4 regions of the Exiguobacterium sp. LL15 genome follow, and region 1 is predicted to be linked to each of the others. Evidence: predicted binding sites of a transcription regulator. Region 1 holds the regulator's gene; each other region holds the start of a gene.
The links. The regulator Rex, encoded in region 1, represses fermentation and respiration genes when NADH is low (regulators of the CRP and FNR family bind a similar motif). The targets are predictions, from matches to a motif close to TTGTGAAATATTTCACAA.
Positions count from the first base shown of each region.

Region 2: a site for Rex is predicted at 4,773-4,790, ahead of adhE (bifunctional acetaldehyde-CoA/alcohol dehydrogenase). Genes of this name have one in related genera too.
Region 3: a site for Rex is predicted at 2,864-2,881, ahead of NOM72_RS14880 (formate/nitrite transporter family protein). Genes of this name have one in related genera too.
Region 4: a site for Rex is predicted at 3,227-3,244, ahead of NOM72_RS03860 (cytochrome ubiquinol oxidase subunit I). Genes of this name have one in related genera too.

Region 1 covers NZ_JANFNX010000001.1:4,139-11,573, reverse strand. The annotation lists gene NOM72_RS00085 (S8 family serine peptidase) at 1-724, opposite strand, end outside; tRNA gene NOM72_RS00080 (tRNA-Ala) at 945-1,020, opposite strand; gene tatC (twin-arginine translocase subunit TatC) at 1,125-1,904, opposite strand; gene NOM72_RS00070 (twin-arginine translocase TatA/TatE family subunit) at 1,912-2,112, opposite strand; gene NOM72_RS00065 (redox-sensing transcriptional repressor Rex) at 2,112-2,771, opposite strand; gene NOM72_RS00060 (ATP-binding cassette domain-containing protein) at 2,939-4,840, shown strand; gene NOM72_RS00055 (hypothetical protein) at 4,822-5,262, shown strand; gene NOM72_RS00050 (flavin reductase family protein) at 5,382-5,975, opposite strand; gene NOM72_RS00045 (DoxX family protein) at 5,995-6,393, opposite strand; gene NOM72_RS00040 (winged helix-turn-helix transcriptional regulator) at 6,577-6,897, shown strand; gene NOM72_RS00035 (flavodoxin) at 7,003-7,435, shown strand, end outside.
Region 2 covers NZ_JANFNX010000001.1:1,624,933-1,632,367, forward strand. The annotation lists gene NOM72_RS08545 (bifunctional 2',3'-cyclic-nucleotide 2'-phosphodiesterase/3'-nucleotidase) at 1-37, opposite strand, end outside; gene NOM72_RS08550 (hypothetical protein) at 500-1,900, opposite strand; gene adhE (bifunctional acetaldehyde-CoA/alcohol dehydrogenase) at 2,093-4,687, opposite strand; gene NOM72_RS08560 (beta-class carbonic anhydrase) at 5,024-5,575, shown strand; gene NOM72_RS08565 (Na+/H+ antiporter family protein) at 5,914-7,233, shown strand; gene uptA (undecaprenyl phosphate transporter UptA) at 7,357-7,435, shown strand, end outside.
Region 3 covers NZ_JANFNX010000004.1:109,900-117,334, reverse strand. The annotation lists gene NOM72_RS14895 (CHASE3 domain-containing protein) at 283-921, opposite strand; gene NOM72_RS14890 (YitT family protein) at 1,113-1,979, opposite strand; gene NOM72_RS14885 (hypothetical protein) at 2,107-2,718, shown strand; gene NOM72_RS14880 (formate/nitrite transporter family protein) at 2,902-3,738, shown strand; gene NOM72_RS14875 (YkvA family protein) at 3,775-4,194, opposite strand; gene NOM72_RS14870 (aminopeptidase) at 4,293-5,516, shown strand; gene murB (UDP-N-acetylmuramate dehydrogenase) at 5,572-6,483, opposite strand; gene NOM72_RS14860 (GNAT family N-acetyltransferase) at 6,731-7,246, shown strand; gene NOM72_RS14855 (GNAT family N-acetyltransferase) at 7,294-7,435, shown strand, end outside.
Region 4 covers NZ_JANFNX010000001.1:790,429-797,863, reverse strand. The annotation lists gene NOM72_RS03870 (potassium channel family protein) at 1-571, opposite strand, end outside; gene NOM72_RS03865 (cytochrome d ubiquinol oxidase subunit II) at 676-1,698, opposite strand; gene NOM72_RS03860 (cytochrome ubiquinol oxidase subunit I) at 1,711-3,108, opposite strand; gene NOM72_RS03855 (N-acetyldiaminopimelate deacetylase) at 3,343-4,455, opposite strand; gene NOM72_RS03850 (transcriptional regulator CcpC) at 4,439-5,329, opposite strand; gene NOM72_RS03845 (disulfide bond formation protein B) at 5,395-5,790, shown strand; gene NOM72_RS03840 (FAD-dependent oxidoreductase) at 5,840-7,111, opposite strand; gene nadE (ammonia-dependent NAD(+) synthetase) at 7,227-7,435, opposite strand, start outside.

The DNA.
Region 1 (7,435 bases):
AGTTATAGCCGTATGGAACTTTTTCCGTGAAATACTTACCTTTTAGTCCTTTTGTTTCTTTAGCACTCTCGACCTTCGAAGAAGTCAAATCAATCTTCGTCTCTGGGCTCAACACCATATCTTTATGCGACGGATCAATCCCCGTATCGATGACCGCTACAATTGTCCCTTCCCCTTTGAAGCCGTAGTCCTGCCATGTTTCTTTTGCATTAACCATATCTTTGCTATATAACATATCTGGTTTTGCACCTTTATCGGCTTTCGGTCGCGCGTATTCATGGGCGATATGTACGCTCTTGACTCCGTCGAGTTGTTTGATGTCTTCGATGTCGCCGAACTTGACTTCACCACTGAATCCGTTAATGACGGTCGTGAAGCTTTCCTTATATGTAACGGGAATCGATTTTTTAGCGATCGCTGACTTGACTGATTTTTGGACACTTACGAGGCGATCTTTAATCGACTCTTTTTCGGCATTGCTCAATGTGCTATACCGCTTGTTTTGTGCCTGCGCAATTTGAATCGCCGGCTTCTGCTCCATCTCGATGACGACACGGACCTTGTCAGACTGCTTATACACCTTCTCCTGTCCTGTTTTCTTAAGTGAGAGGGCGTGCGGCTTTTGACCGCTTGCCTTATCTTGCGAGGACAGTGCTCCTTGAGCACTGACCAAGTTGGAAGATGTCATCAAGACAGCTGCCAAGAGTGCGATTTCCTTCTTCATACTTCTTTTCCCCTTTTCTAAAAAACTATAATGATGTTACCAACAAAACAGTTAAACGAAAATTCTGTATATTTAGTTTAATGAAATAGATGGAAATAAACAATTCAGTTCTGTCTGTTTTATATAATTATTTGTTTTTATTGACACTTTATATTGCATTTCCATATTTTGAAAACAACAAAAAACTCTTGAATGCTCAAGAGTTTGAAGTGTACGAATATGGTGGAGACTATCGGGATCGAACCGACGACCTTTTGGCTGCCAGCCAAACGCTCTCCCAGCTGAGCTAAGCCCCCATGAATTAACTTTAGTATACGCATCGCTAACTGCTTTATCAATATAAAAATAACGCTTTCATAAAAAAGAATCCCTTCCAAAATTATCGGAAGGAATTCACGATTCATTTATTCAATTCACGCATCAAATCCGCCTGTCGTTCAAGCTCTGCCTGTTGCTCGAGGACCAAGACCTTTTTGTACGTCCGCGCAGAAATCAAGATGCTGATTTCATAGAGAACGAACAATGGGACCGAGATCATCAAGTGTGACGTCACGTCCGGCGGTGCGATCAATGCCGCAACGACGAACAGCGCAAAGTACGCATATTTCCGATTCTTTCGCATGAAAATTGGCGTCACGAGACCAAGACGTGTCAGAAACATCGTCACGACCGGCAATTGGAAAAGAAGACCGAACGGAATCGTTAATCGGATTAAGAAACTGAAGTAGTTCTCAACTCCGATGACTTGTTCGATTCCGAGTTCCTTCCCTAGTTCAGTCGAAACTTTTAATAAGAAAGGTAACAACCAAAAGTATGAGAAGGCTACACCAGCCAAAAATAGAAAGAAGATGACCGGAATATACGTCAATGTCGCTTTTTGCTCCTTATCATACAGACCAGGGCGGACGAATGCCCAGAGTTGATACATCCAGAACGGCGATGCCAGCACGATTGCGATGATGAACGCAAGATTCAAATACAACATTAAAGGATCTGCGACGTTGAAGGCATTCAAACCGATACCGAGCTCTTTTAAGTCCGCTTGCAAGAAGCGAACGAGCGGTCGGACGAGCGGAAATGCAACAGCGAACAGGACGACGACGATGATAAGCGACCAGACGATCCGTTTACGCAGTTCGTCCAGATGCGACGTCACGCTTTGTTCTTGATCAATCGCCATGATTCAATCACTTCTCTTTCGGTTCATCCTTTTTATCGTCGTCCATGATACCGTTCGTTGCGCTCTTGAACTCTTTCAATGTCTGACCCGCAGCACGACCAAGTTCAGGTAACTTCTTCGGTCCGAAGATGATTAATGCGACGACACCGATTAGTGCTAAGCTACCTGGTCCGATGAATGCTATAGTTGACGGGATAAGGTTTTCCATTATGATTTCACTCCTTCAGCTGATTGCGAATAATGCTTCATGAAATAAACTAACGACTGCAACTCGATCGATAAATCGATGTGATGGACCCGGACGCTCGCTGGCACGTTCAACCGCGCGGGCGTAAAGTTCAGGATGCCCGTCACACCATACTCGACTAACTCATCCGCTACTGACTGCGCGAACTGGGATGGAACCGTCAAGATGGCAACATCGACCTGATTCGCTTCGATTTGTTCTTTCATGTCCGAAACATGATAGATTGGAACGTCATGCGTCGTTGTTCCGACCTTCTCTTCGTCCGCATCAAACGCAACGACTATCCGAGTACTATTATTCTTTAAAAAGTTATAATTTGCAAACGCTGTTCCGAGATGACCGACCCCGATTAAGGCAACATTCGTCACCTCATCTTGATTCAAGGTTTTGCGGAAAAACGTTAAGAGATGTTGAACGTTATATCCATACCCCTTCTTCCCTAATGCCCCAAAGTAGGAAAAATCGCGACGAATCGTTGCTGAATCAACCTTCACCGCCTCGCTTAACTCAGCAGAAGAGACGCGGAGCTTGCCTGAATTGTATAAACTTTGGATGAAGCGATAATATAGCGGCAACCGTTTTGCTGTCGCTTGTGGAATTTTTGTGTCTGGTCCATTCATCCTGCAGTTCCCCCTTCGGCCACATCCATCGTGGCACCCAAATCTTTGCAAAAAGCTTTCTACTCTTCTTGATTGTAAACCACTTCACATAGAGTCACAAATAATATATTCCGCAGGACCTCGCGCTTTTGTTCGTGATAGACTAAAGGGTGGAAGGATGGATGGAAATGATACTCTTACAAGTCAACCAACTCTCGAAATCATTCGGCGTTGAGCCGATTTTAGAAAATATCAAATTGGAAGTACAAGAGCGCGACCGGATTGCGCTCGTCGGACGAAATGGTGCCGGTAAATCGACCTTGCTCAAAATCATTGCTGGCGAACTCAGTCATGACTCGGGTGACATCATGAAAGGTAAAGATGTCAAAATCGGTTATCTCGCGCAGGACAGTGGTCTTGAATCGAACGAGACGATCTGGAACGAGATGCTGACCGTCTTTGAACATTTGCAGGAACAAGAACGAACACTACGCCGGATGGAAATCGAAATGGGCATGGAGCATATCTTGAACGATCCGGTCGCGTACGATCGTCTCCTAAAGACGTACGATCAAGCGCAACACGACTTCTCAGAAGCGGGTGGTTATCAGTTCGAAGCGAATATCCGCTCCGTCCTGCACGGCATGCGCTTTTATCCGGACGATTATTCGCGCCGGATCCAAACGTTATCCGGTGGTCAACGGACACGTCTCGCCTTAGCGAAGATGCTCCTGCAAGCACCAGAGCTCCTCATTCTCGATGAGCCAACCAACCACCTCGATATCGATACGCTTGCTTGGCTCGAAAGTTACCTCGGTGGTTATCGTGGCGCCGTCCTAATCGTCTCGCACGACCGGTACTTCCTTGACCAAGTCGTCAATGTCGTCTATGAGCTGTCACGCAATGTCTGCCGTAAATTCACCGGTAACTACACGAAGTACTTGGAACAAAAAGCGGCATTGTACGATCAAGAAATGAAACAGTTCGAACAGCAACAAGAAGAGATCGCGAAGATGCAGGACTTCATTCAACGCAACATCGCTCGGGCGACGACGACAAAACGTGCCCAAAGTGTCCGGAAGCGACTCGAGAAGGTCGACCGACTCGACCGACCAGATGGCGATGAGCGTAGCACGGTCCTTTCCTTCCCGATTGAAAAACAGAGCGGGAACGACGTTCTTCAAGTCAATCAACTGGCGATCGGTTACGAAGAAGCTGTCTCAAAAGACATCACGTTCCGCTTGCAACGCGGTGAATCACTGGCACTCGTCGGACCGAACGGCATCGGAAAGTCGACGCTCTTAAAAGTCCTCGTCGGTCGCTTACGCCCCCTCTTCGGTGATTTCCGTTTCGGAACTGGCGTCTCGATCGGATATTACGATCAAGAGCAGGCAGAACTCAATGACCGGAACCGCGTCATCGATGAGATTTGGAACGAATGGCCCTTGATGCGTGAACAAGAAGTCCGGTCTGTCCTCGGGCAATTCCTGTTCAGCGGTGACGATGTCTTCAAAATCGTCCATGAGTTATCTGGTGGCGAACGCGGACGTCTCGCGCTTGCGAAACTGAAACTCCGGAAGACGAACGTCCTCGTCCTCGATGAGCCGACGAACCACTTGGATCTAGATTCGAAGATGGTCCTCGAAAATGCGCTCGTCGACTATGAAGGAACGCTACTATTCGTCTCTCACGACCGTTACTTCATCGACCGGATCGCGACCCGCGTCATCGAGATGAGTGAAGCCGGCGTGACAGAGTACCTCGGTGATTATTCGTACTACACGGAGAAGAAGGCGGAGCAAGAAGAAATCGCTCGTCTTGAAGCCGAGGAAGCAAAAGCAGCAAAAGTCACGGCATCGAAGACGATCGATAAAGAAGCGCAGAAGGAAGAGCGCAAGCGCCGTCAGCAAATCGAACAACTCGAACAAGACATTGAGCGGCTCGAACAGCGTTCAGCGGAGATCGAACAGTTGCTTTGCGAACCGGAAGTCTTCAATGACATTCCGAAAGCAACGGCACTTTCGGCAGAACGTGATCAGATTGATGTCGATTTGCTCGAATTAATGGAACGATGGGAGAACCAACACTGATGCGGACGAAGAGCTTTTTCATCAATCTCATCTTAGGATTACTATCCGGTGTTCTCTATTTCGTACCGTTATATGCCGATTATGTATCCGTCTTTATTCGTCCAGATGCCTTCAATGCTGCACTTCCTTTGTTCCTCTTGATTTCCTGCATGATCGGTCTCGTCATCCAGACATGGAGTGGGCTCTTCATCAGTTTACTCTCGGGATTATGCTGTACGCTCCTGACGATACAGCTATTCGTCGAACTCAATGATCCGTTGATCTTATCGTATTACGGTAGTGTCTCTCCAATCAGCGCTTTCTTGATCAGCTGCGTCGGAATATGGGCACTCGCAATCGTCTTTTATTTGCTCGATGGCTATCAGTACAGTAAACGTCATGGACTTGAAGCCTCTTCAAACGAAATCGATCCGCAGCCTTGATGAATCAGATGAACGACATGAAAAAAGGAGTGGAGATTCCGGTAGTTAGACCGGTCTCTCCACTCCTTTTTGTTTGAATCAAAACGAATCATACGATGAGTCAGGCATTCACACTTCGATCATTTCGTCGGTCGGGCAATCGTAAACGTCTTCCCGATCGTCGCATAATCATTCCCTGCTAAACGAGCGACAGCCTTCAAGCCTGCCGCGTCAATTCGGAACGACTCGACGAGTTCATCTGCAACGTGATAGCGCAGCACTTCCCCGATTAGAAGATCGGCACCTTCTAGCTCGACGTGTTGCGTCAAGCGCATCTCGAAGCGAATTTTCGCTTCCGCGATTCCGGGTACTTCGATTGCGTCACTATCGACGAGTGTTAAGTCCGTCCGCTTAAGCTCACTTTCACCGTAAGCAAGTGGCGCTGCTGTCTCATTGACTGCGTCGACGATCTCTTCGCTGACGATATGGATGACATAACTTTGTTTCGCTAAGATGTTACGTGCCGTATCCTTCTGCCCCTGATCCGTCCGTTGTACGGCGATCACCAGTTGCGGCGGACTGCTTGAAGCGACCGTAAAGAAGGAAAACGGTGCAGCGTTGACCGTCCCGTCTTCTCCTTGCGTTGTCACGAAAGCAATCGGACGCGGAATGATGCTTCCGATCAGTAATTTATAATTGTCTTTTGCGCTAAGCGTTGATGCCTCAAACTTCATGAATGACCCACCTTTTTCTTCACCCGATGAGTGCAGCGAGTGAATAGTCTCCAGCACCGATCATCGCTACACCAAGCGCGATGACGATCAATGCCATGTTGTATTCGTACCCGTTCTGCGTCACCCAGTAACCATTTGCACCGTGTACTTTAACGATCGCAACAAGCATCGATCCGATGATGAGGAGCGCTGCAATCCAGAGGAATACGCCTCCTGCAAACAACAAGCCGCCGATCAATTCAGCAAGACCTGCTGTAATCGCGAGTGCCTTCCCTGGCTTCATGCCGATTGATTCGAACCAACCGCCTGTTCCAGCGATTCCGTGTCCACCGAACCAACCAAATAATTTTTGTGTCCCGTGTGCAGCGAATGTTAAGCCGATGATTAAACGAATGATTAAAAGTCCTGTATCCATCATTGCTCTCTTCTCCTTTTACCTAATGTATTTTAGTTACTTTAAGTAACTCGATAAACAGACTATATCTTATCACTTACTAAAAGTAAATAGATTTGTTTTAGTTCTTTTTGTTACATTAAGTAAAATGATTCGATTTTTTTAGCAGAAGCGGGTATACTACAACTATAGAAAGGATGAGTGCTGATGGAAGAAGTCGCAATCCAACCGGCTCTTTGTCCCAAAGTCGAACATGCCTTTGAAATCTTAGGTAAGAAATGGACGGGTCTGATCTTACGTCACTTGTTGACGAAGACATGTCGTTTCAATGAGATTCAAGATGCCATTCCCGAATTATCAGGTCGTATGCTCACGGAACGTATGAAGGAGCTCGAAGCGGAAGGCATCGTCATCCGGACTGTCATTCCCGATCGTCCGATTAAGATTCAATACAGTTTGACCGACAAAGGGCGCCAACTCGAACCGGTCATTCGTTCCATTGAGGAATGGGCCGAACTACAAGACTAATGTATAGAAAAGCATCTTCTTCGGAAGGTGCTTTTTTATTTGTCCTTTGACATTGATAATCATTATCAATTAAAGTAGAGAAGTACAGTGAAAGGAGGAAGATGCATGCATATCGCGATTGGATTCGTCAGCATGTCTGGGAATACGGAAGATATCGTCTCGCTCATTCAACATGAACTCGAGCAACACGATGTCGACGTGACGATCACGGAACTAGATCAATTCGTCGGGGAGGACTTATCACGTTTTGATGGTCTATTACTCGGCTCATATACATGGGGAGACGGTGATTTACCGTATGAAGCAGAAGACTTCGTTGAGGAGCTAAGGGAACAATCCTTAGACGGGATACCGGCGGCTGCTTTTGGTTCGGGGGATCTTGATTATCCGAAGTACTGCGCAGCCGTTGATTTGATTGAAGACGCATTAAAAGAAGCTGGGGCGACCCTCGTCACGGATGGCTTGAAGATTGAGTTTGATCCGAATACCCCGGAGAAACAAGCCGCTTGTCGTGCATTCGCGCAAACGTTTCATCGCT
Region 2 (7,435 bases), 1.6 Mb from region 1:
ATGTCGACGCGATGACGAGTTTCGTTGCTTTTTTCATATGGATTTTCCCCCCAGGATGTTTTGACTGCTTCATTAATTTAGCATGGTTCGATTATAGCTAATAGTCCTTTCAAATAGGTCGGACATCCGTCTTATTTAACCTACTTAACTAATTCCAAATACTGGCTTAACATTGTTGATTTTCCCTTTACAAACCAAGTTTACATGGTAAAAAAAGGAGATGATGCAAATGAGATAAACCACGTAAAAAAACGATACATTTCAGGTCATGAACCTGAAAACGTATCGTTTATGCTTGATGTAGAACTTAACTGTTCCTTCTCGACTCCTACAGGAAAAAAAGCATGGTTTTCGCTTAAGTCAGGGTCTGGTAAGACCCGGTCGTAGTTTAGGATACGCGACTTACCTCTCGTCTGTGGAAAGCGAGGATGACAGTAACGTTCGTCGTCCCCATTCAGGGTATCTCTCCTAGTGGAGGAGCTTCATCACTCCACGTCCCTTACACCGTTTTATCTGGTTTCCGTCGGACGACATAACCAAGAATTCCACCAAGTAACGCAAGACCTGCAGCGTATAGTACCGTCCAGCCTGCCGTCTGTTGAGCGAACTCGAATAAGACGTCACTGCGCCATTTCATTGCGAACTGAACGTACGAAGCTTGACTGACGATGAAGCTGATGACACCGATCGCGATCGCAAAGACGAACGGATCGATGATCGATTTGAAGCTTCGGATACTACAGACGAAGTAGATCGCAAACGTTACGAGCAACAACACCCAATACGCACTCTCACTGGAGACATTCGGTGGCGTCGCTCCTGCCGATTCCGCATCAATCACTTGGATCGTCTGCCGCGCGACGCCGTAATCAACAGGATCGAGCTTCAATTGTGTTGCTGACAAATCCGGACGTTCTCCACCGAGTAACGTCAACAATTGTTCTGTCACCCGGTCCGTGTCGATCCCATCGACGACTTTTTGGATCGAGTCATTGAGCTGATCCGTTGAGGTCTCCCCGTTCAACATCGAGACGGGGATTTCCGCACTCGCTCCAAGGACGTCTGCTTGATACACGACTTGACCGCCGTGGATCCAGTCGTACATCCCGCCACTTCCGGCGTTCAGACTCGCGACGGTCAATGCCGTCCGTAGTGAAGAATCGCCGTCATATTCCGCTTCGTCCTGTACCGTAAAGACGAGTTGAAGCGTACTTGCGAGCATCAAAATCAGTAAGCTGGCACGTCCAGCAGCTGTCAGACCGGATAACTTTTGCGGGAAGAACGCCATCCAACCAAGCAAACTGACGACGAGAAGCGGTAAGATGCCACTCATCGCATAGCCGTCTTGTAACGAGAGGAATGGCACGTCGTTTCCGCGTCCGGCAAGGACGAACCAGATGATCCCGACGGTTAAGAAGAAACTAACCGATCGAATCGTCCACCCAAGACGACTTGCCTTAATCCGTAATACTAAAAATAACAGGACGATTAAACCGATGCCAAAGACAGAATAAAGTAACGTGCCGTAAGAGACATCGAACGTAAGTGGTGCGAGGACCTGTTTTAAGTCGATCCCAAACAACGATAAGACATCACCAGCAGAACTCGCGTCGAGTACCTGATTGATGATCCCTTCCCGGACCGCACTCGGCATCGTGATCGACAGCCCACCGACGAACAGTAGCATCAATGACACCGTGATGTCTGCATCTTTCCAGGAGACATCCGCCTGTTGCATCTGCGTCACGAGATCCTGATAGTCTGAGGATGAAGTGATTTGTGAAGTCAAAAATGCCATCACGCCATAGATGACACCGAAAAAGATGAGACCGATAAGGACGCCAAACAGGACATCCCAGACGGAAAACCGTCGTTGTTTCCTTTCTTGCCTTGACTCCATCCCATTTCCTCCTTTTTATGTCTGATGTTTGAATATTCCTGCTACAGCGAAACCAAAAACATCAAATTCATTCAACAGCCATTATATCCCACCTTTTCTCTGACTGTCTCCACTGATTTCCAAAATAAAAACCGACCTCTCAGAATGAGAAGCCGGTTGAACGATCAGGTGCCATGGTATTTTTTTCTCTATTTAGATGCCTTCGTATGCTTGTTCCATGATCGTCCGTAACTCAGCGACAAGCGGCATCTTCGGATTCGCCGTCGTACATTGATCCTCGAAGGCATCGACTGCCATCTTATCGAGTTTTGCCTCGAAGTCTGCTTTTTGAATGCCTTGCGCCTTGAATGACATCTTGATGTTGAGACGTTGTCCAAGATCGGCAACGGCTTGGATGAGGGATTCGACCCCTTGTTCCGTCGTTGCTGCCGGAAGACCGAGGTAACGCGCGATGTCCGCGTACCGTTCATCAGCAACAAATGATTCATATTTCGGGAAAGCTGCTAGTTTCGTTGGACGTGATGCGTTATAGCGAATGACGTGTGGCATCAGGATCGCGTTCGTCCGACCGTGTGGTGTGTGGAATTCGCCACCGATTTTGTGTGCGATCGAGTGGTTGATGCCAAGGAAGGCATTCGCAAATGCCATCCCTGCCATCGTTGACGCATTGTGCACTTTTTCGCGTGCTTCGGCGTCTGATCCGTTAGCATATGCTCGTGGCAAGTAGTCGAAGATCATCTTGATTGCTTTGAGTGCTAGTCCATCCGTGTAGTCGTTCGCAAGCACCGAGACGTATGCTTCTGTCGCATGCGTCAAGACATCCATTCCGGTATCAGCAGTGATCGAAGCCGGGACGGTCATGACGAATTCCGGATCAACGATTGCGACGTCTGGTGTCAATGCATAGTCAGCAATCGGGTATTTGACGTTTTTCTCTTTATCCGTGATGACGGTGAACGGTGTTACTTCTGAACCCGTACCCGAAGTCGTTGGAATCGCGACGAACTTCGCTTGACGACCGAGTGTCGGGAATTGATACGCCCGTTTGCGAATATCGAGGAATTTTTGACGCAAGTTCGAGAACGTTTCGTTCGGTTGTTCGTAGAAGAGCCACATTCCTTTTGCAGCATCCATCGCCGAACCACCACCGAGGGCGATAATCAAGTCAGGCTTGAAATCACGCATCGCTTGAGCACCCGTCTGAACAGTCGTCACCGATGGATCTGGTTCGACTTGGTCGAAGATCCGGTAACTGACGGACTGTGGTAAGTTTTGAATTACTTTATCGGCATACCCGAACTGTACCATCGTTGGATCAGTGACAATCATGACACGTGAGACGTCAGTCATCGACCGCAAGTACTGAACGGAGTTCTTTTCGAAGTAGATTTTTTCAGGGACCTTGAACCATTGCATGTTCACGCGTCGTCTCGCCACCTTTTTGACGTTGAGTAAGTGTTTCGCTGTCACGTTTTCAGAAACAGAGTTTTTCCCGTATGATCCGCAACCGAGTGTCAGTGATGGTGTCAACTCGTTGTACAGATCACCGATTCCGCCATGAGCAGATGGGCTGTTGACAAGGATCCGGCAGGCTTTCATGCGGAGTCCGAACGCTGTCATCAAGTCATCGTTCGTCGTATGAATGACGGCTGTATGACCGAGACCGCCGATTTCAAGCATCTGTTCTGCAATCGTGAACGCTTCTTCAGTTGATGCGACGCGGTACGCACCGAGGACGGGACTGAGTTTTTCATGAGACAATGGTTCTGCCGCTCCGACGTGCTCGAGTTCTGCGACGAGCATGACCGTTGTTTCCGGAACATCGATTCCGGCTTTTTCTGCAATCCATGTCGCAGGTTTCCCGACGATGTCCGCGTTGACGGCACATGTATCGGTTTTGATGACGAGTGATTCGAGGCGTTGTTTTTCTTCCGGTGTACAGAAGTAACAACCGAGTGCTTCCATTTCCGCACGAACCGTCGCATAAATCTCTTGGTCGACGATGACAGCTTGCTCAGACGCACAAATCATCCCGTTATCAAACGTTTTTGAAAGAACAAGATCGCTGACTGCCCGTTTGACTTTCGCAGACTGTTCGATATAACACGGAACGTTCCCTGGTCCAACACCGAGTGCCGGTTTACCTGTTGAATACGCTGATTTGACCATTCCTGCCCCACCTGTCGCAAGGACCATGGCGATTTTTTCATGGTTCATCAAGACTTTCGTTGCTTCAAGTGATGGTTCTTCCACCCATTGAATACAGTCTTTCGGTGCCCCTGCTTTGATGGCTGCGTCGCGGAGTGTTTTCGCTGCTTCGACGGAACACCGTTGTGCCGATGGATGGAACGCGAAGACGATCGGGTTGCGCGTCTTGATCGCAATCAATGCTTTGAACATCGTCGTTGATGTCGGGTTCGTGACCGGTGTGACACCACAGACGACACCGACGGGTTCAGCGATATAGGTGATGCCGTTTTGGACATCCTCTTCTAAAATCCCGACTGTTTTTTCATGACGTAGACTGTTGTAGATGTATTCTGTCGCAAACATATTTTTAATCATCTTATCTTCAAAGACACCGCGTCCCGTCTCTTCTGCCGCGAGACGAGCGAGTTCGACGTGCCGTTCAAGTCCAGCAAGTGCCATATCCCGGACGATCGTGTCGATTTTTTCTTGATCGAATGTCAGTAATTCTTGTAATGCACGTTGCCCTTTTTCAACGATTTGTCCAACCGCTTGTTCGACCGGCGTTGCCGTCGATTTTGTTTTTTCTTTCACAGCCATGAGTGGTTTCCTCCCTGTCGTGGAACGAATCTGAGTTTGATTTGCCAACCATTATGTCAGGAATGCCAAGCTGTTTTTCAATAGTTTGTGCTTTCCTTCACAAATCAATCATAACCCCTTTTTCCTGTTTTGTGCATGACCATCCTGTGAATTCCCTCACACCTTTGATAGCGTTTACAACTGTTGTGAAATCTTCTTTTTCATCGTTTTGCTTCATGTACATGGATGTGTGCGATTTGTCACACCTCGCATTTTCCTGACTTGATAGCCGTTTCATCATCTTGTATTCTGATATGGGGTACATATTAAGAGCTACCACTAAAGGAGGACACTTGAATGTCAGTTGTACAGGAAATGCTAGCCTTCAACGAGCGATTCGTCGCCGAAAAACAGTATGAACAGTTCGTCTCGGATAAGTTCCCAGACAAAAAGGTCGTCATCCTGACGTGTATGGATGCCCGCTTGACGGAACTCCTCCCACACGCACTTGGTCTTAAGAACGGGGATGCGAAGATCATCAAAAATGCCGGTGCTATCCTATCGCACCCATTCGGTTCCGTCATGCGCTCGATTCTCGTCGCGTTGTATGCTCTTGGTGCTGAAGAAGTCGTCGTCATCGGTCACCACGACTGCGGCATGAGCACGATTGATCCTAACCACATGATCAACGAGATGAAGGATCGGGGCATCGACCAACAGATTCTTCACACGCTCGAAGTATCTGGCGTTGATTTGAATCAATGGTTGCGTGGTTTCACGTCAGTTCAAGAAAGCGTCGCTCACTCGGTCAGCCTCGTGAAGAACCATCCATTACTACCGCCAGGAACGAACGTCCACGGACTCGTCATCGATCCGGGTACTGGTAAGCTCGACGTCGTCGATTGCTGATCACTCTCTGTCGTCGATTGCTGATCACTCTCTATAGAAGAAACGCAAATAGACTCGGATATTCTACTCCGTCTTAATTTAAAGATAACGTGCCATATTTTCTCGTAACGGAGAAGGATGGCACGTTTTTCGTATGAGTCATTTTCAGTGATCAAAACGCTTCTCACTTCATGCTTCGGGGTATAACAGAATGTAACTTCTTGTGGAGAGCTAAAAAGCGTATCATTCATCTTTCGATTACGAGGTCAGACTTTTACTCTTGACAGCATTCCAACATGGCTGTAAGATACTTTAGTATAGTACAGTGATAACAAAAGAAAGTGTGGTTTTACTGAATGATAAACGCCGTATTGTTTGCCGTCTTTTTACTATTTATTTTAGCGATCTTCCGCGTCCACATCGTGCTCGCGATGGTCATCAGTTCGTTTGCTGGTGGTCTCGTCGGTGGTCTTGACCTGACTGCGACGACAAAAGCATTCTCCGGTGGTCTTGGTGACGGAGCAGAAATCGCCCTTAGCTACGCGATGCTCGGTGCATTTGCCGTCGCCCTCTCGAAAACAGGTTTACCGGATGCACTTGCTCACTCTTTGATTGCGCGTTCGCGTGGTAACGCAAGTGCCACTTCCGTCAAAAAATTAAAAGGATTCATCTTGTTCGCGATTCTCTTGCTTGCGATCAGTTCACAAAACGTGTTGCCGATCCACATCGCATTCATTCCAATCATCATTCCGCCGTTGCTCGGTCTCTTTTCTCAGCTTAAGATCGATCGACGCCGGATAGCGATCATCATGACGTTCGGTCTCATTACACCTTATATGTTCTTACCAGTCGGGTTCGGGGATATCTACCTCAATCAGATACTACTGAAGAATTTGGAAGCGAACGGATTGGATACGACTGGAGCCTCCGTCATCGAGGCGATGGCGATTCCAGCCCTCGGAATGGTCGTTGGTCTCTTGATCGGTCTGTACACGTATCGTAAAGAACGAACGTATGAGATTCGAGATATCGCACCGGAAGATTATGAAATTCCGGTCATCACGAAAACGAAGCTTGCTTTAAGTGGTGTCGTCGTCATCGCGACATTGATCGTCCAGTTGCAAACGGAATCGATGATTTTAGCTGCGACGACTGGTTTGATCCTTTTCCTCTTGCTTCGTCTCGTTCGTTTCAGTGAAGCGGATGACGTCATCACACGTGGGATGCGCATGATGTCTTTCATCGGTTTCGTCATGATTTCAGCGAACGGTTTCTCGAGCGTCTTGCGTAAGACGGGCGATATCGAACCGCTCGTCGAAAACTCGAAAGCGTTGATGGGCGACTCTCAACTCGTTGCTGCATTCATCATGCTCTTGATCGGACTTCTCGTCACGATGGGAATCGGTTCGAGCTTCTCGACGGTTCCGATCATCGCCGCGATCTTCGTTCCACTTTGCATCCAATACGGATTCAGCTTAGAAGCGACGATTGCAATCATTGGTACTGCGGGTGCCCTTGGTGACGCGGGTAGCCCAGCATCTGACTCGACACTCGGACCAACGAGTGGTCTGAATGCCGATGGTCAGCACGATCACATGCGGGAGACCGTCATTCCGACGTTCCTACATTACAACATTCCATTACTCATCTTCGGTACGATCGCTGCGGTCGTATTATAAAAACAAGACGGATTCGCTGTCATCGCGAATCCGTCTTTTGAATTGTCTCCGTTTTTTTCCTTTTCATTTCGTCGTCGGTTCTCTAAAATAAAGGAATGAACTGATACAAAGGAGTTGTCTAACGTGTTATCTCAAGTCGTCAACCAGATTTTACTTTCGCTTGCCGATCTCGGATATTTCGGCATCGCCCTCGGGTTGATGA
Region 3 (7,435 bases), on a different contig from region 1:
TCAATCAAGATGACGCCTCTATAATCTGAAGAGGCTGACTCGAAAAAAGAATAACTCATCTTTTCAGACCCTTTCCTCAGGCGAGACACAAGCTGGCTTTCTTGCTTCATTCCAGCAGAAAAGCGGGTCTCGTTCGTCTCTGATAGCGCAAAATCGCGCTTGTTCCTGTAGAAGTGGCGTGTGTGACGCGTCATTCTTTTTGTTACGAGATAAGGGTGGCAGAATGATGATCTGCCACCCTTACCTTTGTAAAGACTGACTTTTGAGTCAGCTCCTTTTTGTTTATTCTTGTGCTGATTTCTCTGATATGGCAGGAACGAAGCGATGGAAGAAAAAAATCGTTGCACTAATCATCAAAAAGGACAGAATTGACAGGCCGAGGCACATCCATTTATATGTAGCAATTAACGCATCCGATTGTTGTAATTTTGCCTGAAGCGTTCGATATAAATCATCTTTTACACGTGATAAGTCTTCAAGGATCGTCTGAGTCGTTTGAGTCGATTGTCTGGCGAGACGTTTTGCTGCTGCTGGACTTTGGCGTTCATATACGACGAAAACCCGTTCGATTTCTGACTCCCAGACATTGTTGCGACGAAGAAGATCTTTAATTGTTCCTGGAGTAGTCGAAGATTGATTCAGACTATTACGTAAGTCATGAATTTTCGAAGTCGAAAAATAATATTGTTCAATATAACGATTATCTTCGTACAATAAGAGGCCGCGGACTGCGTTTGCTCGATCTCGATTATGTTCAACCAACTGATCGACTTGATTAATTAACGGTATATCATGATCCTTCATCTGCGCTGTCATCGCCGCAATTGTCCGATAACCAGATAAGGCATAAATGATTGGTATAGAGGCAAATAAACTGATCAAAAGAATCAGCAGAACACGCTGACGCCATAGTGAGTGCATGCAATCATTCCTTTAAATAAAAAGACATGTCATTAGCTTAACTACTATTACAAGAAAAGTGAAGCCTGTCTATTTTTTGAATAGGGATAGGAAAGTAAGAAGTCAGTATTCTGAATAAAAAAGCAGGAAAGCTAGTGCAATCCGAGAAGCTGTTTTATGTAGAAGAAAAAGCGCAGCTTGGCTGCGCTTGGTTAAAACGAATAGGAATGTTCCTTATAGTTTCCGAAAACCGTATGAATTTCTGAGAATGTAACGAATGCATTTGGCTCAACGGAAGAGACGATCTCTTGCAAACGGACGATTTCATTATTTTGAACGACGACATAGACCATTTTTTTCGTTCGGTTGGAATATCCTCCACGTGCATCGAGAATCGTGACACCACGACCGAGTTCTTTTGTAATGACTTCATTGATTTCATCTGCTTTCTCACAAATGATGATACATTGCTTAGAAGCAGAATAGAAACTGTAAACCGTCTGAAGGGCTTTGGCGCGAACGAAGCTCATGATGAGCGCGTACATAACGTGTTTTAAGTCAAACACCCACCAAACAAGGATGTAGATGACAAGATCTTGCATCAGAAATATGCGAGGAAGTGGCCAGTTATGAAAACGAGCGAAGAAAAACTTTCCAAGAATATCAAGCCCTCCAGTTGAAGCACCACCGAAGAAGATCAATGCCATCGCAAGTCCAGAGACTAGACCGGCAAAGATGGAGGCGACGAGCGGATCATTTAAAGATTCCGGAACAATTTGAGTCGGAATCCAGTCGATTAAAAAAGAGGAAGCAACGACGATGATGCCGGATAAGAACATGAACCGTTTACGCAGAAAACGAAAACCTAAAAGGAAGAGTGGGATGTTTAAAAGCAATTGCGTTAAACCGATTGGCGTGTGGAAGAGCTCTTGGATGATGAGTGTGATCCCCATGATACCGCCTGATCCGATATCATTTGGAGATAGTAGTAAACTGATGTAAAGGGAATAAAGCAATGTACCGATGATTAAAAAACTAATTTTTTCAACTCTCTTTTTCTGTGGGTGTGTTGTAGTCATGGCAATATGATGAGTGACCTCATGCTCCTCCTTCTGTGAGTATCTGCCTGCAAGAGTACGCCCATATGCATAAAATTTCAACCCTTCTTATGAAAAAAGATGAAAAAGGGTACGTTTTTTTAGGAAGGTGATGAAAATGAAAAAACCGTTCTTGCTTATTGGTTGTATTTGTTTAGTAATACTAATTGGTATTCGCATTTTTCAACCATCGGATGAAGAAAATCGAACGTCTATTTGGCATGATGGAGATCTCGTAGCGAGACAAGTGGGTGCTTCGATGATGAATACGGTAGCGGTTCGTCAATTAGCCGAACAACTTCCGTTCTCATCAGAATTAAAACAGGTAGATGTCGAAGGGGAATCGTTGCGGCTTGTTTATGAGGTTACAGGAAAAGAGCGACAAGCCTGGATTGGTACCGATACTGGGACACTACAAGTGAATCAGGATTTTTTGAAAGCTCGGTTATCTAAAGTGCTGATGCATCATACGCTTGTTTTATTTTCAACGATTCCTGATTTGACCGATCTCGAAATTCACTACACGGATCCGTATTCAGGTGCAGATTTTACGATGGACCGAAAAACATTCGACGCCTACACTCCGACCGATATTGAACGAGCTACTTCCTCTTCTAGACGCTTTAATCGGGTCGTCATTGATGGTTATGTGCTCGATGCATCAAGGCGAAACACGTTCTTTGAACGCTTCGCATCACGACTACGAATTCAAACTAATTAGTTGTATAAAGCAAGAAAAGGCATTTTTCACAATCTCGACACAATGTTATCGTTTACATCTCGTTCTTTTATAAAAACGATAAAACAGGTCTATTCAATACTTGAACATCTTTTAAGATGGAAGTATGATAATAAATGAACAAACATTGTGAAGTATTGAACAAAAGAAAGAGAGGTTTCTACGATGAACGAGGTAGAAGCATTAGAAGGATTACGGAATAAAGCAATCAAGTCGACGCGCATGCTACAAATGCGTCCTCTCGAGTACTTAGTTCGTGCCATGCTAGCAGGGATTTTCATTGGATTTGCAATTATTTTTACCTTAAAAGCAATTAACGGTCTATATATGGCGGAGTCACCTGTTGCGACACTTGTTGGTGGACTGACCTTCGGAGTGGCACTCGTCCTGATCGTTTACGGTGGGGCAGAGCTGTTCACAGGAAATACGATGTATTTCACGACGGCGACGATGCGCGGCTATACGACGAAGATGGATACGATGAAGGTCTGGTTGATCTGTCTGATTGGAAATGGACTTGGAGGATTAGCATTTGCGCTACTCTTTTCTCAAACAGGAATCATCCAAGAGCTTGGTATGAACAACTGGTTATTTTCTGTCTCAGAAACGAAGATCCACCATACGACGTGGGAAATCTTCACACGAGCTATCTTCTGTAACTGGATGGTCTGTTTAGCGATTTTCATTCCAAAGAACATGAAGAATGAGTTGGCGCAGATCATGATGATGATGGTACTGGTCGCAGTCTTCTTCGCATCTGGATTTGATCACGTCATCGCCAATATGGCCTTGTTCTCCATTGCGTTAGTCGTACCACATCCGGATACGATCACATTTGCCGGAGCGATGCATAACCTGTTGCCAGCTTTAGCTGGAAACATCATTGGTGGAGCAGTCTTCATGGGAATGATCTATACGTGGCTGAATAAAGAAAAATTAGAAGTAGATGAATCACGTCAATCCACGACACCTGTTCATATTGCTTCGAAACAAAATGCATAATCAAAAAGCAGCTGTCGCGACAGCTGCTTTTTTCATTCATTCCATATGTTGAAAGCGATCGACGTCTGCAGCCAGTTCTTCGTAAATCGTCTCGACGATTTGTGCATCATCGAAGAGCCCGAGGACGTTATCGTCCGGTAAGGCGTCAACAGGAGACGTAAAGTACAGAACGGCCGTCAATAACAATTGTTCCTGCTCCGCATGCATTTCGAATTTTTTCTGATAGAGAGCACGAAGCATTTCAAGCAGTTGTTTTAATTGAAAATAAAGGACGAGTTCTGCCTCGCGTTCGATGTCCGAGCTTTCTGTAGACGCGATATCTTGCGTCAAGTGCGCAAGTCCGATTTCTGCTCGAACTAACAATTCTTGCTGTGCTTTTTCATCACCAACGAGGTCGAGTGCCTGTCGGTGAAAATACGTATAAGCCGATTTAAAATCGCCGGGTGTGAATTCCATGGTGATGCCTCCTTCTCTTCTCTTTCTAGTTTCGCCTTATTTCTTGCAAAATTGCAACTATTTCGTGAAAATAAAGATACAAGAAAGGGGATTACATAATGCCGACACAAGCAGAATTACAACAATACGCGTCTTTAGCCGTGCGTACGGGAATTAATCTACAACCAGGACAACAACTCGAGGTGCGTGCAGGAATCGAAAATTTGCCGCTCGTTCGTGAAATCACGCGTGTCGCCTACGAAGTAGGAGCTACGCAAGTATATGTACAATGGTCAGATGATGAGATGACGAAAATCCGTTATTTCGATGCACCGGAAGAGTCGTTTGATACGTTCCCGGATTGGTTAAAAGCACGTTACGACCAACTGGCAGAAGAAAAGACAGCGTTCTTATCGGTCGTCAGTGAAGATCCGGATTTATTGAATGGCGTGGACTCGAGCCGAATCGCACGTGCGAATAAAGCAGCCGGTGTCGCTCTTGCTAATTGGCGGAAGTTCGTCATGAGTGACAATGTCAGCTGGTGTGTCGTAGCAGCACCTTCTGAAAGCTGGGCGAAGAAAGTATTCCCTGATTCAGAGAATGCTGTTGAAGAGCTTTGGTCAGCTATTTTAAAGGCTACACGTGCCGATCAAGCGGATCCGGTCGCTGCATGGGCGGATCATGATCATAATCTGCGTTCAAAAGCAAAATTCCTGACAGAGAAGAAATACAAAACATTGCACTACACAGCTCCAGGAACAGAATTATCAATCGAATTACCAGAACGTCATGTTTGGTTAGGTGGCGGTGGTCCGAATGCAGATGGTGTTGATTTCATCGCGAATCTGCCGACAGAAGAAGTGTTCACGTTACCGAAAAAGACAGGAGTCAACGGACACGTCTCGAGCACAAAACCGCTTAGCTATAGTGGGAACTTGATTGATGAGTTCACACTCTGGTTCGAGAACGGAAAAATCGTTAAAGCGGAAGCGAAACAGGGTCAAGAAGCATTAGATGACTTGATTTCACTTGATGAAGGTGCACGTTATCTTGGAGAAGTTGCGCTCGTGCCACACCGTTCGCCGATTTCTGACTCGGGTATCCTATTCTATAATACATTGTTTGATGAAAATGCTTCATGCCACTTAGCGATTGGTCGTGCGTACTCGACGTGTCTCGAAAATGGTCCTAGCCTTTCAGCAGAAGAACTAGAAGCACAAGGCGCGAACGACTCGATGACGCATGTCGACTTCATGATTGGATCAGCGGATCTATCGATTGAAGGAGAACTTGCAGACGGAACGCGTGAATCAGTCATGCGTGACGGAAACTGGTCAATCTAAACGAACAAAAAGGTGAGTCCGAATACGGAGCTCACCTTTTCTTGTAAGATTCTTGTTATGCTTCTTCACCGATAATTTTCACTTCTGTCTCAAGTAAGATACCGAATTTTTCTTGAACCGTTTCTTGGACATGACGAATGAGCGCGATATAGTCGGATGCTGACGCATTCTCGACGTTGACGATGAAACCAGCGTGTTTCTTGGACACTTCAGCGCCACCGATGCGTGTTCCCTGTAAGTTGCTATCTTGAATCAGCTTCCCTGCAAAATAGCCTTCTGGACGTTTAAAGACGCTACCACAAGAAGGGTACTCGAGTGGTTGTTTCGTTTCTCGCTTATGCGTCAAATCATCCATGACTTCCTTGATTAGTGCTGGGTCACCCTCTGTTAAGGCAAATCGACCTTCGAGGATGATGTATTCTTTCTTCGAGAAGCAACTTGTCCGGTATCCCAGTTCGAGTTCATCATGCGAAATGTTCAACAGTTCTCCTTGTCGTGTCAATACAGTAGCGCTATGGAGGCAATCCTTGACTTCACCACCGTATGCTCCCGCATTCATGATCAATGCGCCACCAATCGTTCCTGGAATCCCACAAGCGAATTCAAGACCGCTGAGCTGATGCGCGTAAGCTACACGAGACGCTTCGATGATTGCTGCACCACTTTGAGCAACGAGTTCATGTCCTTCAACCGAGATATCGGTTAACTTCTCAAAGGAGAGGACAATGCCGCGGATGCCGCCGTCACGTACGACAAGATTCGATCCGTTTCCAAGCAACGTCAAGGGAATACCTTGTTCGTAAGCATATCGGACGACAAAAGCCGTTTCTTCATAAGAGGTTGGAATGATGAATAAATCCGCGATTCCTCCCATTTTTGTATACGTATGATATTTTAAAGGTTCATTGATTAGTACGGACTCTTTTGAAATGCCTTCATACAGTCCCGTCATTACTTGTTCAGTCATTATGGTCTCAGTCCTTTTCATGAATTCCTACCAGCGCTCATGCGCTCAAAATATATTTTAACATTAATCGTGCGGTCGTTGTTCAACATACTGTTCCCAAAATACCGACTTATGCCGGGAATTGCAAGCACTAGGGAGTGAATGTCATCGATTAGTAATGAAAAATGTCACAAGGAAAGCAGGGGCAGGAAGAGGAATGAAGCGAAAAGAACTCGGGAAAAGAGAAGTATAGAAGGAGGCGATGACGATGGAAAGTGAACGTTTATGGATGCGACCGTTTGAAGAAGAGGATTTCAGTTTTTATAAGTCACTTGTTCAAAATGAGCAAGTCATGCGTTATATCAATGGAGGCATTGCCTTGAGTGAAGATGAGGCACGAGAGTGGTTCGAACGGCAATTGGAGCGATACTCGGATGAGCGACAAACTGGTTTTTTACTGTTGTTCATAAAAGAAACGAATGAACCGATTGGCTTCGCCGGATTATTGATGCAGGAAGTCGATGGGAAAGAAGAGTTAGAGGTCGGTTATTGGCTCGAACCAAAGCACTGGAAAGTCGGTTATGGTCGTGAAGCAGCAAAACAATTAATGATGGAGGCGTTCAATCGAGGGCATGATCGAATCATCTCGATCATTCATCCCGATAATCATGCTTCGCAAAACGTCGCTCGTGCCAACGGACTGAACTGGGAAAAAGATACGGTGTTTAGAGGCATTCCTGTCACGATTTACGCTGGACAACTATCACGACTTTGTCGTAACTAAAGAGGAGAGTTTTTATGTACGAATTTAACTTCGCGTCTTTTCACTCCATGACACCTGATACCTTATATGCACTTTTGAAATTACGGACGGATATCTTCGTCGTCGAGCAGGAGTGCGCGTATCCGGAGCTAGATGATCAAGATCAACAAGCGACACACCTAATCGTCCGGAGTGAGAGTGGTCAAATCG
Region 4 (7,435 bases), 790 kb from region 1:
CTTGTAAAGAAATCAGAACGTTTTCTCCACGTTTAATGGCGACGACGTTCGCTCCGTATTTGCTCCGTAGATCAAGGTCAATCAATGTTTGTTTTGCCATCCGATCACTGACTTTAATTTCAACGATCGAAAATTCTTGAGATAAATCGAGATAGTCAAGAATATTTGAACTCATTAAACCATTTGCAATCCGGACTCCCATATCCCGTTCGGGGTGAACGATGAAATCTGCTCCGATTTTTCGTAATACTTTTTCGTGGTAATCGTTCGTCGCTTTGACAGTAATCGATTGTACCCCAAGCTCTTTTAAGATCAATGTCGTCAAGATGGATGCTTGAATATTTTCCCCGATCGCAACGATGACATGATCGAAGTTTCGGATTCCTAGACTCTTTAAGACGTTCTCATCCGTCGTATCCGCGATGACGGAATGCGTCGCAATTCCCATGAATTCATTGACGCGCTCCTCGTCGGAGTCAATCGCTAAGACATCATAGCCATTTTTCGATAATTCACGGACAATCGAGCCACCAAAGCGCCCTAGTCCAATTACTGCAAACTCTCCATTCATTTTCACAACTCTCCTTCACAATCGCTCTTCCTTAGTAGTGTACCTGATTCAATTTAAAATTACTATAAACGCCCCTGCGATTCGCAGAGGCGTTTATTCATCCATTATTTTGAGGATTTCCCACGTACATAATCGTTATCGAACAAGAAGAGTCGTAAAATCAAGTACAACGCCGGAATCAAGAGTAAGAGTCCGAAGATGAAGACAACGACGAGTGCGGAAGCCATTGTTTCGTTAACGACCGCTTTGTTGATATCGATATATGGATACAAGATATATGGTAAGTGCGTATAACCGTAACCGAACCATGCCACTCCATACTGTAGCATGACCGCGACGAAAGCAATTCCGTAATTCTTCTTCATGTAGACGAGTGTCACCGCAACGAGGAAGAAGATGAAACTAGCAGCGAACCACCACCAGTTCCCGTTTAAGATGTTCTCATAGTGCCATGCCGCTTGATTTTTCAATCCAAAGAAGACGAGTGCACAGACTAGAATCGTCGGACCACTCCAGAAGAGCGCCCACTTACGAATCAATGGCGTAGCCCCTTCATCCTTCGCTTTATCTGCATAGAACAAGAGGAACATCGCACTGATATAGAGGACGGATACGATAGCGAGTGCTACGACCGACCAAGAGTAAAAGTTCGTAAATAATTTTGTTCCTAAAAACTCAACCGTTTCATTCGTTTTACGAATGAATCCACCTTGACTGATCGTCAATGTCGTTGACATCGCCGCCGGAATCAATAGACCAGTTGCTCCATATAAGAACGTATAGAACATGCTGTCATTTGATCCATAATTGGCGAATGCATAGAAACTACCACGAATCGCAATCAATACGAGAACGATCGAGGCTGGCACGAGTAGTGCCGTACCGAAATAGTAAGCGGTATCCGGGAAGAACCCGACTAATCCGACGAAGAAGAATACGAAGAAGACATTCGTTACCTCCCACACTGGTGAGAGATAACGAAGAATCAATCGATTCGTTAAATGATCCCGCTTCGTATATTTTGAATAAAAGGCGTAAAATCCAGCACCGAAGTCAATTGAGGCAACGATGAGATATCCGTACAGGAAAGTCCAAAGGACCGTAATTCCTAGTGTTTGAACGTCCAAATCGTTCCCTCCTTACTTGTTATCATCCACGAACATAGCTTCCCCACGTGCGTGGTGGTTTTCAGCAAGTTCTTGAAGTTCTTTTCCAACCGGGTTTTTCTTGAACATCCGTAATAATACGACTGTACAAATCGTACCGAGCATCAAGTACAAGGCACTGAATAGAATCAACATCGGACCAACAGCAGTTGATGTCGTCGCCGCATCTGCTGTCCGCATGATGCCGTACAGTGTCCAAGGTTGACGACCAATTTCAGCATACATCCAACCTGCTTCAATTGAAATCATCGCCAGAGGTCCACCGATGAAGACACCTCTTAAAATCCATTTGTTATAAGGATTTAATTTTTTCAAACGGAATGCCAAGATGAACAAGGCAGAGATGGCAGCCAAATACATACCAATCGAAACCATGATATCGAAGAAATAGTGAACGATCAGCGGTGCTTGATCTTCTTTTGCGAACTCATTTAGACCAATGACTTCTGTATCTGGAGCTCCACCCGCAAGAATTGAGAGTGCATATGGGATTTTGACGGCACCCTTGATTTCATAACTGCCGTCTTCTTGCTGATCAAGTATCCCACCGAAGATCAACTCGGCTTCACTTGTCGTTTCAAAATGCCATTCAGCAGCTGCGAGTTTCTCTGGCTGGTATTTCGCCAAGTATTTCCCTGAGAAGTCCCCGACAAGTGCCGTCGAGAAGGCAAAAATCAATCCAGCCATGACCGTTAAGCGAAGTGCTTTTTTATGATACGCTGTTTCCGCTGCTGAGAGTGTTTTTTTGCGGAGTAAGTGGAACGCCGCGATTGCCGCCAAGATGAAGGCGACTGTTAAATAAGCCGATACGATGACGTGTGTTGCTTTTGTAGGTGTTGCTGTATTGAACATTGCTTTTAATGGTTCAATTTGCGTTAGCGTTCCGTTGACGATCTTAAATCCTTCTGGTGAGTTCATGAAAGAGTTGACCGTCGTAATGAAGAATGCTGATGCTGTCGCACCAATGACGACCGGAATCCCGATCAACCAGTGTAACCATGGGTTTTTGAACCGATCCCACGTGTACAGATAAATACCGAGGAAAATCGCTTCAAAGAAGAATGCGAATGTTTCCATAAATAGCGGTAGTGCGATCGTTTGACCAGCTACTTGCATGAGTGACGGCCAAAGTAGTGATAATTGCAATCCGATGGCCGTCCCTGTCACGACACCGACTGCGACGGTAACGACGTATCCACGCGTCCACCGTCTTGCTAATAAAATATAATCCGGATCTTTGCGTTTCAGACCGATGAATTCAGCTGCGAGTACCATGAGCGGTACCCCGACACCAATCGTCGCGAATATAATGTGAAACGCTAATGTGAGCCCTGTCAACAATCGACTGAGCAATACGGGATCATTGAACATGTATATAGCCCCCTCTTCCTAAAACATACTTCTCTATATGGTCTATAACCGTATCATAGAGAACATAACCCTTTATGTCTGTTTATAATGTTTGATGTAACAAATTGTTCACATGTGCACGTGATTTTTTTCACAAAATGTTCGAAAACTCCTATTCTTACATATATAAAAAGCTTTCCCATTCTTGATTTCGAAAGGGAAAGCTTAATGTCCTTTATTATTTCATAAAACTTTTTAAACATATTCTCGTAAATAATGATCGAGTAAATCAATCACAAATGGAATAGCGGATTCATCTGGATTCAAGGTTGGTTGATGAAGTCCAGATGTCGGATTGTCGACTCCAAGCCAAAACATCATCCCTGGAATTTCCTTCAACATGAATCCAAAGTCTTCTCCTGTCATTGCTGCATCACATTCAATGTAGTTCGCATTCATCTTGACGAATGATGAAAATTTATCAACGATGTGTCGGTCATTGACGACCTCGTAATAACGATTTCCGAATTGCAGATCAATCTTGACGCCAAAGGAAGCTTCGATTCCTCGAATGATGTCACGAACGCGTCGTTCCAGTTTTTCCATGTCTTCTCCATTGAGTGCGCGCATCGTACCGTCAAGAACTGCTCTACCGGCGATGACGTTTTCTCGAATCCCGGCATCGACCTTTCCGATCGTGATGACGCTACAGTTCATCGGATTGATTGATCGGCTGACGATTGTTTGCAATTGCATGATCAAGGCTGCTTGCGCGACGACCGTATCAATCGTCAAATGAGGAAAGGCCGCGTGACCACTTTGACCATAGATCGTGATATGGACTTCTCGAGCACTCGCGAACAAGACGCCGGGACGGCTTGCAATCGTACCGACTGGATACTCCGGTGCGACGTGAAGACCATACATCTCACTTGGACGATATTTTTCAAACAACGGACTTTTAATCATCGGTTCTGCCCCGCCCGGACCTTCTTCCGCTGGTTGGAATAAAAAGACGACATCATCCATGACCGGCAATTCAATGATTCGTTTCATCAACCCTAACGCAATCGACGTGTGCATATCGTGACCACAGGCATGCATGAAGCCTGGATGTTCCGAGCAAAATGGAAGACCTGTCGCTTCTTCAATCGGTAACCCATCAATGTCTGCCCGGTATCCAATCGTCCGATTTCCAGTCAATCCTTTCACTCGAACGAAAACTCCCGTTTCAAACGTATCATACGTGACACGATCTGGTGGATAAGCACGAATTTGTTCCAATATAAAAGCTTGCGTCTTAAATTCCTTGAACCCTGGTTCTGGTATTTTATGAAGCGCGCGCCGCATTTCAATGGCGTATTCCATCTGACTGACTTCCTCCTTCTTCTTTTACGATGTCCCAAAATGCTTGAACTTGTTTTAGTTCAAGCATCGATTCCGTAGACAAAATCCATGTATCTCGCTTTAATATCTTTCCGGACGATGTTTTTAACGGAAGCTGCATGACTTCATTTGATTGTTGGATCGTCGACTCGGGTAAAATCGCAAATCCAATTCCATGTAGAGCCATCTGCTTACATGTCTCGATTTGATCGACGACCAGCGTCCGCGATGGTGGACTTGCGAACCGATCTTGCCACCATTCTAAAATTTCTTGATAGTACGTTGAATCACTCTTGAACTGGATGAATGGTCGATCCGTCACGCGTAACTGTTCGATTGACGTCAACTCACTATCGACTAAATAGAGCGGATCCGAGAAAAGACGTTCTTTAACACCTTTCCAGTCCGGGTTTCCACGAATGATCCCGATATGAAAATGTTCCTCTAACATATGACGCATCATCTCACTGGACCATCCCGTGACGAGCTGAACACGGACATGCGGATAACGCTCAACGAATCGTTTCAAGACACGCGGGAGCCAGTATTGCCCCATGATGGAAGCGACGGCAATCCGAAGCGTTCCATAAACGGCACCCTCTTCTGCTGTCAATTCACTTTTTAACTCAAGTTCCTTTCGATTCATCTCTTTTGCGAGACCGATTACTTTTTCTCCTTGTGGTGTGATGCTTAACCCACGCGATGAACGAATGAATAATTTTGTTCCCCAGCGTCTTTCAATCGCAACGAGACGTTGACTAAGCGCAGGTTGCGAGACGAATAATCGTTCGGCAGCGCGCCTCATATTCAATTCTTCCGATAAGGTGATCAACATTTCCATTTCCGACACTTGCAATGTGAGATTCGACTCCTCATGATATAAGATGGCATTAGTTTAACACGTTAGAAAGGACGATACATATGACACGCTATCATTTTATGTTCATCATCTCAACGATTGCAACGCTTGGCAGTCTCTATTTCAGTGAAATTCGTGGATTCATCCCCTGCCCTCTCTGTTGGTGGCAACGACTATTCATGTATACGACTGCCTTTTATTTGCTCATCTCGCTATTCCGGTCGAAAACGATTGATCCACTCTTCGTCCGCCTGTATGTGCTTGCCGGCTTTGGTGTCGCCTTGTACCACGTCATTCTTGAGCGCTTACCCGATGGCGAAGCGTTATGTACAAGCGGCTGTCTCATCAAGTGGGTCAACTATTTTGGTTTCTTGACGATTCCGATGATGAGTCTCATTGCCTTTACATTACTCTTGATTCTAGCGTTCTATCCAGCACGTTCGAACAATGAAGCATAAGATACAAAAAAGAGAAGTCGATTCGACTTCTCTTTTTTGTCGTTTGATATCACGCCCATCGATTGAAGACGCTGACGGCGCTTGAGAACGCAAGCTCTGAGAGCTGTCCCGTACCTTCACACCAGTCCCCGACGAAAGCGACACCTGCATGATCCGGAATATGAGTCGCAAGCGGCGCTTGCCCCATTTTCCATTTGATTTCTTGTACGACTGCTCGTTTGATCGTTCGTTCTGCGACGATACGTTGTCGCCAATCTGCAAAATGAACATCAAGCATCTGTTCGATTCCTGTTCGGACATGTCCAATATAATCAGGATCCTCAAGTCGATCGTGTTCAAGATAGGCGATTGCTTGAAGGACTTGACCATCCTTCGGTGCAAGACTTGCATCATAATGTGATAAATCCGTGATGAACGCTCGATGCGAACGGTCGTAGATGTATGAATACGGTGTTTGGATATACGGATGAAGTCCAAGATCATACACGAATACTTCTACCGGTTCATGGCTCGCGTACGGTGTAACAAATCGTTGAATGGCAGTTGGGGTTGCTATTTTTAAGATTTCACGCGGTGGTACGGCAAAGATGATCCGTTCGACGTTCCATTCTTGTTTCTTTCGATCACGTACTAAGAATCCTGTCTTAGTCGATTCGACTGCTGTTATTTTTGTTTTTTTCAGGATCTCTCCACGGTTTTCTAGGATGATCCGTTCCAACTCCTGAACTAACCCTTGCCATCCACCTTCGATGTATGAGACAGGCTTGCGCGTCCGAAAAAGTTTTTGATAATACTCGAAATAGACGTCTGACGGAATTTTTTCGGGTTCTGCCGTAAAAAAGTTCGTTGATGCCAAATCAAGCATCAACTGTGCCACTTGTTCATCGACTCGTTCTGTTTTTAACCATTGCCCGATTGATTGTTGCGGATCCCCTCGTTCGACTCGTAAAATCGTTTTAATGATTTCCCATGTGAAACGTACTTTGTTCGTTCCTTCGATGACTTCTGTTTTCAATAATCCCCAGGCATTCGCAGGAATTGCCGTCAAATGACCTGAAAACTCATATTTCGCACGACTTGCTGAGAAATCCAGCCACGTCACTTCGATACCGAGCTGTTTCGTTAATTTGCGAAGAATCGATTGATCGCGTCCATAAATCGCATGAGCACCGTAATTAAACGTAAATCCTTTTACGGTTTGAGAGGTGGCACGTCCTCCAAGTAATCCCGCATCCCAGAGCGTGACCGGCGTTCCTTGTTTTGCGAATAATGCCGCTGCCGTCAAGCCGGATAACCCTCCACCTATGATACCAATCGTCATACTCCCGCCTCCTCAATCGTCATTTCTTTTCTTTTCCCATAACGATTGAAGAAGAATCGAAGAACATGAAAAAAGGCGCGATTTCAATCTTGAAATCACGCCTCCTTATTTTGGATTATGCTTTCCACCATTCATCGAGTGGTGAGACCGGCATATGATGCTTGTGTCCAACACGTTTATACTGCGTCTCTAACTTTTCTTGACTTGCTTCTGAAATCGTCTTTCCTTCCAAGTAGTCATCGATTTCTTCATATGTCATACCAAGTGCCACTTCGTCTGGTAGTGCCGGACGATTTTCCTCAAGGTCTGCTGTCGGAACTTTTT